Regions from separate parts of the Micromonospora sp. SL1-18 genome, predicted to be linked through region 2. Evidence: predicted binding sites of a transcription regulator. Region 2 holds the regulator's gene; the other holds the start of a gene.
The links. Region 2 encodes HrcA, which represses chaperone genes, less so after heat shock. Its sites were predicted from a motif close to GGTTNGCACNCTCNNNNNGAGNGTGCNAACC; they were not measured.
Positions count from the first base shown of each region.

Region 1 (5,909 bases), on a different contig from region 2:
GCACTGGTCACCGGCGAGGATGTTCTGCAGGCCCTGGGCGGTGGCGTCCTGGCCGGTCACCGGGACCTTGCCGTTGAGCTTGTTCTTCTTCAGCACCGAGATGGCCGCGTTGCCGAGGCCGTCGTTGGCCGCGAGCACCCCGTCGATCTTGCCGCCGGCCTTGGTGAGCTGCTGCTCGAAGATCGTGGCGGCCTGGGCGTTGTCCCACTCCGGCACGGAGTCGTCGGCGGCCTTGGTGTATTCGTTCGAGTCGAACTTCGGCTTGAGCACCGAGTCGTACCCGTTCTTGAACAGGGTGGCGTTGTTGTCGGTCGGCGAGCCGTTCAGGTAGGCGATCGCCGGGTTCTTGGCGCCCTTGTCGGTCAGGCACTTGCTCAGGCCCTCGCCCTGGAGCTTGCCGACCGCCTCGTTGTCGAAGCTGACGTAGTACGCCGCCGAGCCGCCGAGGGTGAGCCGGTCGTAGTCGATGGTGGCCACGCCCTGCGACTTGGCCTTGTCCAGCACGGCCTTGCCGGTGCCGGAGTCCAGGTTGACGATCATCAGGACGGTCACGCCGTTGGTGATCATCTGATCGGCGATGGTCTGGAACGCGGTCTTGTCGTTCTGCGCGTTCTGGATGTCGGAGTCGACGCCCGCCGCGTCGAAGGCCTCCTTGAGGTACTTGCGGTCCGCGGTCTCCCACCGCGCGGAGGACTTGCTGTCCGGGAGGATCACGCCGATCTTCGGCTTCTTGTCGGTCGAGCCACCGGCCTGGTCGGAGCCGCCGTTGTCGCCACAGGCGGCCATGCTGCCGGTGGCCAGCAGGCCGACGGCGGCGAAGGTGAGGAAGCCCTTGCGCATGTGCATGGGTCCTTTCCGGGGTGGGAAGGTGTGTTTTGTTGTGCCCGGCAACGTATTCCCCCTCTCATTGGACATGCAAGACCGTCGAGGTCAGAAGTTTGTTGGCGGCCATAACAATTCAGCAACGCCACTGTGGCCCGACTGTCCCCTCGGCTGAGAGCGCTCTCGGGTGAAGTGCGGGAATGCCCCGCCGGGGTCGGTCCGGAGTGGATCAGTCGGCCGCGATCGGCGCGGTGACGGCGTCGGTCAGTGCGACCAGATCCGCCGGGGCGAGTTGCAGTTGCAGCCCCCGGCGGCCCGCCGAGACGTAGACGGTCGGGTGGTCCAGCGCGGACGCGTCGACCACTGTGGGCAGCCGCTTGCGCTGGCCGAGCGGACTGATCCCGCCGCGCACGTAGCCGGTGGCCCGCTCGGCGACGACCCGGTCCGCCATGGCGGCCCGCTTGCCGCCGACCGCGGCGGCGAGGGCCTTCAGGTCGAGATCCCCGGTGACCGGCACGACCGCCACGGTGAGCCCGCCGTCGACCTCGGTGACCAGGGACTTGAACACCCGCTCCGGCGGCACCCCGAGGGCCGCCGCGACCAGCGCGCCATAGTTCGGCGCGTCCGGGGAGACGTCGTACGGGTGGGTGCTGTGCCTGATCTTCCGCTTCGCCAGCAGCGCCGTCGCCGGAGTGCCCTGTCCCGCCATGCCCGACAAGCTAACTCAGGCCGGCACCGGCTGGCAGAGCAGCACCATCGGCGCGCTCTTCACCCGGGTCAGCACCAGGCTGGCCGCCGTCTCCCCGGCGAGCTTCAGGTCTCGGCGCAACTTCTCCGGCTCCAGCGCCGAGCCGCGCTTGAGGATCTCCACCCGGCCGACCCGGCGCTCCCGGAGCAGGGCGCGCAGCCGCTTCAGCGAGAACGGCAGCACGTCGGTGACCTCTAGGCAGCGGGCGAAGGGGGTGGCCACGGGGGCGTCGGCGTAGAGGTAGGCGATGCTCGGGTCGGCCAGGGTCGCGCCCAGTTCCGCGGCCAGCTCGGCGACCAGGTGCGCGCGGACCACCGCCGGGTCCGGGTCGTACAGGTAGCGGCGGACCGGTCCCACCGGTGCCTCGGCGTCACCAGAGCCGGTGAGCTGATAACAGGGGGCCCCTGCGCTACCGGAGGCGTTAACCAGGGGCCCTTCCTTCAACAGGGTGGCGCGGCGGGGGACCTCGGCCAGCGCGCCGCACCAGAGGGCGGCCTCGACCAGGTCGCCGGCCACGCTGACCCATTCCGCCTCCGCGCCCGCCGGGATCAGCGCATGGTCCAGCCCGGGGGCAACCTTGACCACGGTGCGCGGCACCCGCTCGGCCAGCCCGGTGACGAAGTCCCAGGGCGGCGAGTAGGCGTTCGGGTCGAAGATCCGCCGGCCGGTGCCGGCCGAACGGCGCGCCGGGTCGCAGAAGACCGCGTCCACCCGGGTCACATCGAACGCCGTCGCGTCGCCGTACTCCACCGTGAACCGCGAGGCCAGCCCGGCCGCCTCGGCGTTCGCGGCGGCCATCGCGGCGGTCACCGGGTCGGCCTCCACCCCGTACACCCGGATGCCGGCGCGGGCGGCGGCCAGCGCGTCCGCGCCGAGGCCGCAACCGAGGTCGGCGAGGGTGCGGACCCCGGCGGCGCGCAGCCGCGCGGCCCGCCGGTCGGCGACCACCCGGCGGGTGGCCTGCTCCAGCCCGGGGCGGGTGAGGAACATGCCTGCAGCCTCCGGCCCGAACTTGCCACCCGCCCGGCGGCGCAGCTCGGCCTGGGTGAGCGCCGCGGCGGCCAGCCCGGGGGCGACGCCGGCCGAGCGCAGCCGGGCCGCCGCGGTCAGCGGATCGCCGCCGGCGACCGCGGCGGCCGCCGCGAGCGCGGCCGACCCCTCGGGGGTACGCAGCGCGGCGAGCTGATCGAGATCCACCCGGCCATTGTCCGGGCAGCGCGCGACGCGCCGGGCGGCGGGTTGGCACTCTCCTTGACGGAGTGCTAGCCGAGGAATAACCTGCGATTAGCACTCTCACCCTGAGGGTGCCAACTCCCGGGCTCAGGTGTCCGGGGGTTGAACGCCAGGCGGACCGGCACCCGCGACGACGGCCCCGCCCGGTGGCATGTGGCAGATTGACGCCGGTCGGCGCGCCGACCGGCAACGAAACCAGTACCCCAGGAGGGTATGCCCGTGACTACCGCGACCAAGGTTGCGATCAAGCCGCTCGAGGACCGGATCGTGGTCCAGGCGAACGAGGCTGAGACCACCACGGCGTCGGGCATCGTGATTCCCGACACCGCCAAGGAGAAGCCGCAGGAGGGCACCGTCCTCGCTGTCGGCCCGGGCCGGATCGACGACAAGGGTAACCGTGTGCCGCTCGACGTGAAGGTCGGCGACACCGTCCTGTACTCGAAGTACGGCGGCACCGAGGTCAAGTACGCCGGCGAGGAGTACCTGGTGCTCTCCGCCCGCGACGTCCTCGCGGTCATCGAGAAGTAAGCAACCGATCAGTGTCGTTGCCCCGGTCCGGCTCGCCGGGCCGGGGCAACGTCGCTTCGAAGGGATACTGATGGCAAAGATCCTGAGCTTCTCGGACGACGCCCGACACCTGCTGGAGCACGGTGTCAACGCCCTCGCCGACGCGGTCAAGGTCACCCTCGGCCCGCGCGGGCGCAACGTCGTCCTCGACAAGAAGTTCGGTGCGCCCACGATCACCAACGACGGTGTGACCATCGCCAAGGAGATCGAGCTCACCAACCCGTACGAGAACCTCGGCGCGCAGCTGGTCAAGGAGGTGGCGACCAAGACCAACGACGTCGCCGGCGACGGGACCACCACCGCGACCGTGCTGGCCCAGGCGATGGTCCGCGAGGGCCTGCGCAACGTGGCCGCCGGGGCCAACCCGACCGGCCTCAAGCGGGGCATCGACGCGGCGGCCCACAAGGTCTCCGAGGCGCTGCTCGACAAGGCCGTCGAGGTCGCCGACAAGGACTCCATCGCGCACGTCGCGACGGTGTCCGCGCAGGACGCCACCATCGGCGAGCTGATCGCCGAGGCGATGGAGCGGGTCGGCCGCGACGGTGTCATCACCGTCGAGGAGGGCTCCGCGCTCGTCACCGAGCTGGACGTCACCGAGGGTCTCCAGTTCGACAAGGGCTTCATCTCGCCGAATTTCGTCACCGACGTGGAGGGGCAGGAGGCGGTCCTGGAGGACCCGTACATCCTGATCACCACGCAGAAGATCTCGGCGATCGAGGAGCTGCTGCCGCTGCTGGAGACGATCCTCCAGAACAACAAGCCGCTGCTCATCGTCGCCGAGGACGTCGAGGGCCAGGCGCTGTCGACGTTGGTGGTCAACGCGATCCGCAAGACCCTCAAGGTCTGCGCGGTCAAGGCCCCCGGCTTCGGCGACCGCCGCAAGGCGATGCTCCAGGACATGGCGATCCTGACCGGCGCCGAGCTGGTCGCCCCGGAGCTGGGCTACAAGCTCGACCAGGTCGGCCTGGAGGTGCTCGGCACCGCCCGCCGCGTGGTGGTCGACAAGGAGAACACCACCGTCGTCGACGGCGGCGGCCAGGCCTCCGAGGTCGCCGACCGGGTCGCCCAGATCCGCAAGGAGATCGAGGCGTCGGACTCCGAGTGGGACCGGGAGAAGCTGGCCGAGCGGCTGGCGAAGCTCTCCGGCGGCATCGCCGTGATCAAGGTCGGCGCGGCCACCGAGGTCGAGATGAAGGAGCGCAAGCACCGCATCGAGGACGCCATCGCCGCGACCAAGGCCGCGGTCGAGGAGGGTACGGTCCCGGGTGGCGGCGCCGCCCTGGCCCAGATCCTGCCGGTGCTCGACGACGACCTGGGCCTGACCGGTGACGAGAAGGTCGGCGTCTCGATCGTGCGCAAGGCGCTGGTCGAGCCGCTGCGCTGGATCGCCCAGAACGCCGGCCACGACGGCTACGTGGTGGTGCAGAAGGTCGCCGGCCAGGAGTGGGGCAACGGGCTCGACGCCGCCGTCGGCCAGTACGTCGACCTGGTCAAGTCCGGCATCCTCGACCCGGTGAAGGTGACCCGCAACGCGGTCACCAACGCGGCCTCGATCGCCGGCCTGCTGCTCACCACCGAGAGCCTGGTGGTGGAGAAGCCGGAGAAGGCCGAGCCGGCCGCCGCCGGTGGCCACGGCCACGGTCACGGCCACCAGCACGGTCCGGGCTTCTGATCCCGCACCGTACGGCCTGAGTCAGGGCACACCGCCTCGCTGGGCGGTGTGCCCTGACCCGTCTCTGCTTCGGAACGCTGACCTGGTTGGCGGCCGGCCCGTCCGATCGACAACACTGATCGACGTGCGCAGCCCCTCCCGCGGCCACGCCGCGCTGGCCGGGATCACCGCCGCGGCCGTGGCCATCGGTGCCGCCGAACCGGTGGCGGTCCTCACCGGTCCCCGCTCGGCGCCGCTGATCGCGGTCGGCGGGGTCGTCGTCGACCTGGTGCCCGAGCCGCTCAAGCAGTTCGCCATCGCGCTCTTCGGCACGTACGACAAGATTGCCCTGTTGGTCGGGGCGGCGGTGCTGCTGGCCGCGTTCGCCGCGCTGCTCGGCGTGCTGGCGGCCCGGCGCCTGGCGATCGGCCTGGCCGGCATCGCCGGGTTCGCCGCCCTCGGGGTGGCCGCCGCGTTGACCCGGGCCGGCGCGGACGCCGCCGACGCGCTGCCCTCGCTGGTCGGCGGCGGGCTGGGGGCGCTGACGCTCTGGGCGTTCGTCGCCGGCCCGCTGCGGGTGCATCCCGGCCCGGCGGCCCCGGCCACCGTACGTCCGGCCACCGCACTCGGGCCCACGCCGCCCCCGACCGTCGCCGCGCTCGCGCCCGAGGAGCCCCCGGCGGGGTGGGAGCCGCTGGAACGCGGCGATCCGGGGGCGCGGCGCCGGTTTCTGCGCGGTGTGGCCGCCCTGGCCGGCGCGGCCGCGGTGGCCGGGCTGGGCGGGCACTGGCTGGCCGGCCGGCGGGGCGTCTCGGCGGCCCGGCAGGCGGTCGTGCTGCCCACCCCGTCGGCCGCCGCCCCGGCGGTGCCGGCCGGGGCCGACCTGTC
Region 1 covers NZ_JBLROA010000063.1:9,067-14,975, forward strand. The annotation lists gene ACNAW0_RS24325 (sugar ABC transporter substrate-binding protein) at 1-840, opposite strand, end outside; gene ybaK (Cys-tRNA(Pro) deacylase) at 1,052-1,531, opposite strand; gene ACNAW0_RS24335 (THUMP-like domain-containing protein) at 1,547-2,767, opposite strand; gene groES (co-chaperone GroES) at 3,017-3,331, shown strand; gene groL (chaperonin GroEL) at 3,402-5,042, shown strand; gene ACNAW0_RS24350 (molybdopterin-dependent oxidoreductase) at 5,167-5,909, shown strand, end outside.
Region 1: groES (co-chaperone GroES) is a predicted target of HrcA. The motif match lies at 2,853-2,883, and genes of this name have one in related genera.

Region 2 (5,909 bases):
CTCGCGCTGCAGTCCTGCGGTGTGCGACAGCAGCCGGCGTACGGTCAGCTCGCCGTGCGCCGGCAGGTCGAGGTGCCGTCCGATCGGGTCGTCCAGGTCGAGCAGCCCGTCGTCCCGGCACTGCATCACCAGCACCGAGGTGAAGGTCTTGGTGACCGAGCCGATCCGGAACACCGTGTCCGGGCCGAGCGGGTTGTCGTTGCCGGTCCCGCCGACCGCGCAGGTCCAGAGCGGCCGATCGGCCCGGTGCATGGCGACCGAGACCGCCGGAATCCGGCCCTGGGCCTGCGCCTGCCGTACCATCCGGCCGAGCCGGTCATGCACCGTGATCATGCGTGCAGTCTAAGAACGGCGTCAGCGGCAGAGCATCGGGCCGAGCGGCGCGCCGCCGAACACGTGCGCGTGCACGTGGAAGACCTCCTGGCCGGCGTACGCCCCGGTGTTGAACATCAGCCGGAAGCCGTCGGCGAGCAGCCCCTCCTCCTCGGCCACCGTGGTGGCCGTGGCGAGCACCTCACCGGCCAGCCCCGGGTCACCCTGGGCGAGGGTGGCCACGTCCGCGTAGTGCTCCTTGGGGATCACCAGCACGTGGGTGGGTGCCTTGGGGTCGATGTCCCGGAAGGCGAGGGTGGTGGCGGTCTCCCGCACGATGGTGGCCGGGATCTCCCCGGCGACGATCCGGCAGAACAGGCAGTCGGTTCCCATTCGGGCAGTGTAAGGAAGTGCCCCCTGTTAACGCTTCCGCAAGGAAGGGCCCGTTGTTAACAGCTCGGTCGGCTGGGGCAGGATGGCCGCCATGACGGGACGGGCGGTACTGGTGACGGGGGCCTCACGCGGCATCGGCCGCGCGGTGGCCCAGGCGTTCGCGGCGGGTGGGGACCGGGTGGCGATCCACCACCGGGACTCGGCTGAGCTGGCCGAACGGCTGCGCGAGGAGCTGCCCGGCGACGGGCACGTGGTGGTGCGCGCCGACCTGGCCGACCCGGACGCGGTACGCGAGATGGTCGACGCGGCGGCGGAACGGCTCGGGGGTCTCGACGTCCTGGTCAACAACGCCGGCGTCTTCGGGCCGGCCGACCCGCCGCACCCGGTCTTCGAGAGCTCCTACGAGCAGTGGCGGCAGCGGTGGCGGGAGGTGCTGGACACGAACCTGTTCGGCGCCGCGAACGCCGCCTGGTGCGCGGCGCAACACATGCGCGAGCGGGGCGGGCGGATCATCAACGTCTCCTCCCGGGGCGCGTTCCGGGGTGAGCCGGCCAACCCGGCGTACGGGGCAAGCAAGGCGGGACTCAACGCGATGGCGCAGTCCCTCGCGGTGGCCCTCGCCCCCTACGGCATCGCGGTGGCGAGCGTCGCCCCCGGCTTCGTCGAGACCGACATGACCAACGAGCACCTCAAGGCGACGCGTGGCGACGCGATCCGCGCCCAGTCCCCGTTCAACCGGGTGGCGCGGCCCGAGGAGATCGCCGCCGCGGCGCACTGGCTGGCCAGCCCCGAGGCCGAATGGGCCTCCGGCACCATCGTCGACCTCAACGGCGCCTCCTACCTGCGTAGCTGACCCCGTAGGCCGGCGCTCGACGGCCGCAGCCACGCCCGCGCCGCGCTCCTGCCGGCCGCCACGGCCGGGTCGCGACCGGGCCGGCCCACGACCGGGCAGAGCCGCAGCAGGCCAGGCAGGTGGCGGGCCCGGAGCCGCGGGGTTACCAGCGGCCGAGGCGGGCGGCGAGGACGCTGAGGGCAGCGACGCCGGCGGTGGAGGTGCGCAGCACCGAAGGACCGAGCCGGACGGTACGCGCACCGGCCTCGCGGAAGGCGGACAGCTCCGGCGGGGCGATGCCGCCCTCCGGGCCGACCACCAGCACGAGCTCGCCGGTCTCCGGCAGCTCGGCGGTGGTCAGCCGCTCCTCGGCCTCCTCGTGCAATACGAACGCCGCAGCCGCCCCGGCGGTCCGCCGGGCCACCGTCGAGGTGGACTCGTCGGGCGTGCCGGCCACCACCGGCAGCCAGGCCCGGCGGGCCTGTTTGGCCGCCTCGCGGGCGGTGGCCGCCCACTTCTCCCGGGCCCGTACGCCCCGGTCGCCGCGCCACTGCACCACCGAGCGGGACGCCGCCCACGGGACGATCTCGTCCACCCCGACCTCGGTCATCGCCTGCACGGCCAGCTCGCCCCGATCGCCCTTGGCGATGCCCTGCACCACGACGAGCCGGGGGACGGACGCGTCGACGTACCCCCGGGAGGTGACCGCCAGGTCGAGGGTGCCCCGGCCGACGGCGGTGACCACCGCGCCGGCCGTGCCGCCCCGACCGTCGGCGAGCAGCATCTCCTCGCCGACGCGCAGCCGCTGCACGGTGGCGGCGTGGTGCCCCTCCGGACCGTCGAGGGTCAGGGTGTCGCCAGTGGGCAGCGCCTCGACCAGGAACAGCGGCGCCGACACGCTAGGCGTGCCCGTTGAAGGCGTCGCGCATCCGGGAGAAGAAGCCGCCCTGCTTGGTCAGCTCGGCGACCTCCTCGCCCCGGGTCTTGGCGAAGTCGCGCAGCATCCGCTCCTGGTCGACGTCGAGCTTCGTCGGGGTACGGACGTCCAGGTGGACGTAGAGGTCGCCCCGGCCGGTGCCGCGCAGGTGCGGTACGCCCCGGGCGCGCAACCGCAGCGTGCTGCCCGGCTGGGTGCCCGGCTTGACGTCGACCGTCTCCTCGCTGTCCAGCGTCTTGATGGTCAGCCGGGTGCCGAGCGCGGCGGCGGTCATCGGCACGGTGACCCGGCAGTGCAGGTCGTCGCCCTTGCGCGAGTAGACGTCGTGCGGCCGCTCGTGGATCTCCACGTAGAGGTCGCCGGCCGTGCCGCCGCCCGGACCGACCTCGCCCTGCTGGGCCAGCCGGATCCGCATGCCGTCCTCGACGCCAGCGGGGATCTTGACGGTGAGCGAGCGACGGGTCCGCACCCGGCCGTCACCGGCACAGGTCGGGCAGGGGTGCGGGATGGTGGTGCCGTAGCCCTGGCAGACCGTGCACGGCCGGGCCGAGACCACCTGGCCGAGGAAGGTCCGCTGCACCGACTGCACCTCGCCCCGCCCACCGCACGCCTCGCAGGTCGCGAGGTGGGTGCCGGCCGCGGTCCCCGCACCGGAACAGGTGGTGCAGGGCATGGCGGTGTCGACCGTGATCGGGGCCTCGACGCCGAACGCGGTCTCGTTGAGGTCCAGCTCCAGCCGCAGGATCGCGTCGGCACCCGGCCGGGTACGCGGACGCGGCCCGCGCGCAGCGCCGGCGGCACCGCCGAAGAACGCGTCCATGATGTCCTGGAACCCGACGAACGGGCCGCCGCCCGGGCCACCCGGCCCGGCGCCCCCGCCGCCCGGGGCCAGCGGGTCGCCGCCCAGGTCGACGATCTGCCGTTTCCGGTCGTCCGAGAGGACCTCGTACGCGGCGTTGATCTCCTTGAACTTCTCCTGTGCCTCCGGGTCCGGATTGACATCCGGGTGGTACTGCCGCGCCAGCTTGCGGTAGGCGCGCTTGATCTCGTCGTCGGAGGCGTCCCGGCCCACGCCGAGAATGCCGTAGTAGTCCCTGGCCACTGCGTTAGGTGTCCTCATGTTCGTCTCGCGTTGCGCCGGTCGTCGGCCGGGGGCCGCCGTCGGACCTGACTGGTCAATTCTGGGCCAGCAGCTCGCCCACGTAGCGTGCCACGGCCCTCACTGTGGCGATGGTGCCGGGGTAGTCCATCCGGGTCGGCCCGAGCACACCCAGACCGCCGACGATTGTGCTCCCGGGGCCGTACCCGGTGCTGACCACCGAGGCGGCGCGCAGGTTGTCGACCTCGTTCTCGTCGCCGATCAGCACCCGGGTGGTGCTCGGCTCGGCCTCACCGATGAGCTTGAGCAGCACGACCTCCTCCTCGAGCGCCTCGAGGATGGGCCGCAGCGAGCCCTGAAAATCCAGCAGGCCACCGCGGGTGAGGTTGGCCGTGCCAGCCAGTGCGAGGCGCTCCTCGTGCCGCTCGACCAGCGTCTCCAACAGCACACTGGAGAGCGTGGCCATGGCCGGGCGCAGCCGCGTCGAGGACTCGTCCACCAGCGCCTGGACCAGGGGCGGGGTCTCCGACAGTCGAGTGCCGACCAGCTTCTCGTTGACCAGCCGGCGCAGGTCGATGACGTCGTCGGCCGGGATCGGGGCGGGCATTTCGACCAGCCGCTGCTCGACCCGGCCGGTGTCGGCGATCATGACCACCATCAGCCGGGTGGTGGAGATCGGCACCAGCTCCAGGTGGCGCACCCTGGACCGGGCCAGGCTGGGGTACTGCACCACAGCGACCTGCCGGGTGAGCTGGGCCAGCAACCGGACCGTACGGTGCACCACGTCGTCCAGGTCGACCGCGCCGACCAGGAAGCGCTCGATAGCCCGGCGCTCGGCCGGGCTGAGCGGCTTGACCCGGGAGAGCCGGTCGACGAAGAGTCGGTAGCCGCGGTCGGTGGGCACCCGGCCGGCGCTGGTGTGCGGCTGCCGGATGTAGCCCTCGTCCTCCAGGACGGCCATGTCGTTGCGTACCGTGGCCGGGGAGACGCCCAGCTGGTGGCGCTCGACCAGGGCCTTGCTGCCGACCGGCTCCTGGGTGGCGACGTAGTCTTCGACGATCGCACGGAGCACGGCGAGCTTGCGGTCGTCGAGACCCACGTCCCCACCTCCTGACCGAGCATCTGGCACTCGACTGTAGCGAGTGCCAGTCTACGTCGGCGTACCCACCGACGCGATGATCAGCAACAGACCTCCGGTGCGGCCCACCGCAGACTTCGTCATGGCCGAACAGTCGGACATCCGGGACGGTGTCGCTCTGGCGCGTTGTTGCGACCTGGACCTACCGTGACCTCCATGACTGAACCACCTCGCCCTCCCGAACCGGGGGACCCCACCCCACCACTGTCCGGTACGCCCGGCGAGGGCGGCTATCCCCCGCCCGGCGGCTATCCGCCTCCGGGCGGGTACCCGCCGCCCGGCGGCTACGGGCCGCCCGCAGGCTACGCCAACAACGAGGACAAGACCTGGGCCCTGATCGCGCACTTCGGCGGCGCGGCGGCGATGTTCGTCAGCGCCGGGGTGCTGGGTTGGCTCCCGCCCCTGGTGTCGATGCTGGCCCGGGGCAACCAGTCGCCGACCGTGCGTCAGCACGCGGTCGCGGCGCTCAACTTCCAGCTGCTGTGGTCGATCGTGGGCCTGGTCGGCTGGATCCTGAGCTGCATCCTGATCGGGTTCCTCGGAGTCGGCGCGGCCGTCATCCTCGGGGTGGTGTTCGGCGTCCTCGCCGGGGTCAAGGCCAACGAGGGCCAGCTCTACCGCTATCCGGCGAGCATGAGCCTGATCAAGTGACGCCCGCCCGGCCGGCCTCCGGGTCGGCCGGGTCCGGCATCGCTCAGTGCAGCAGGTCGCGGACCACCGCGTCGGCCAGCAACCGGCCGCGCAGGGTGAGCACAGCTCGGCCGGCCGCGTACCCGTCGGCGGTCAGCAGGCCGTCGGCCAGTGCCCGCTGCGCGCCGGCCCGGCCCGCGTCGTCCAGCACGTCCAGCGGTAGGCCGGAGGCGAGCCGCAGCCGCAGCATCACGTCCTCCATGTGCGCCTCGTCGGGGCTGAGCACCTCCCGGGCCAGGCCGGGCGACTCCCCCGCGGCGAGGCGCTGGGCGTACGCGGTGGGGTGCTTGACGTTCCACCAGCGCACCCCACCGACGTGGCTGTGCGCCCCCGGGCCGAGGCCCCACCAGTCGCCGCCGCACCAGTAGAGCAGGTTGTGCCGGCACCGGGCCGCCTCGGTCCGGGCCCAGTTGGACACCTCGTACCAGGAGAAACCGGCCGCATCGAGGGCGGCCTCCGCGGCCAGGTAGCGGTCCGCCGCCACGTCGTCGGAGGGGTACGCCAGCTC
Region 2 covers NZ_JBLROA010000021.1:53,486-59,394, reverse strand. The annotation lists gene ACNAW0_RS13050 (serine hydrolase domain-containing protein) at 1-333, opposite strand, end outside; gene ACNAW0_RS13045 (histidine triad nucleotide-binding protein) at 355-705, opposite strand; gene ACNAW0_RS13040 (SDR family NAD(P)-dependent oxidoreductase) at 797-1,558, shown strand; gene ACNAW0_RS13035 (16S rRNA (uracil(1498)-N(3))-methyltransferase) at 1,701-2,435, opposite strand; gene dnaJ (molecular chaperone DnaJ) at 2,437-3,576, opposite strand; gene hrcA (heat-inducible transcriptional repressor HrcA) at 3,650-4,672, opposite strand; gene ACNAW0_RS13020 (DUF4870 domain-containing protein) at 4,868-5,362, shown strand; gene hemW (radical SAM family heme chaperone HemW) at 5,406-5,909, opposite strand, start outside.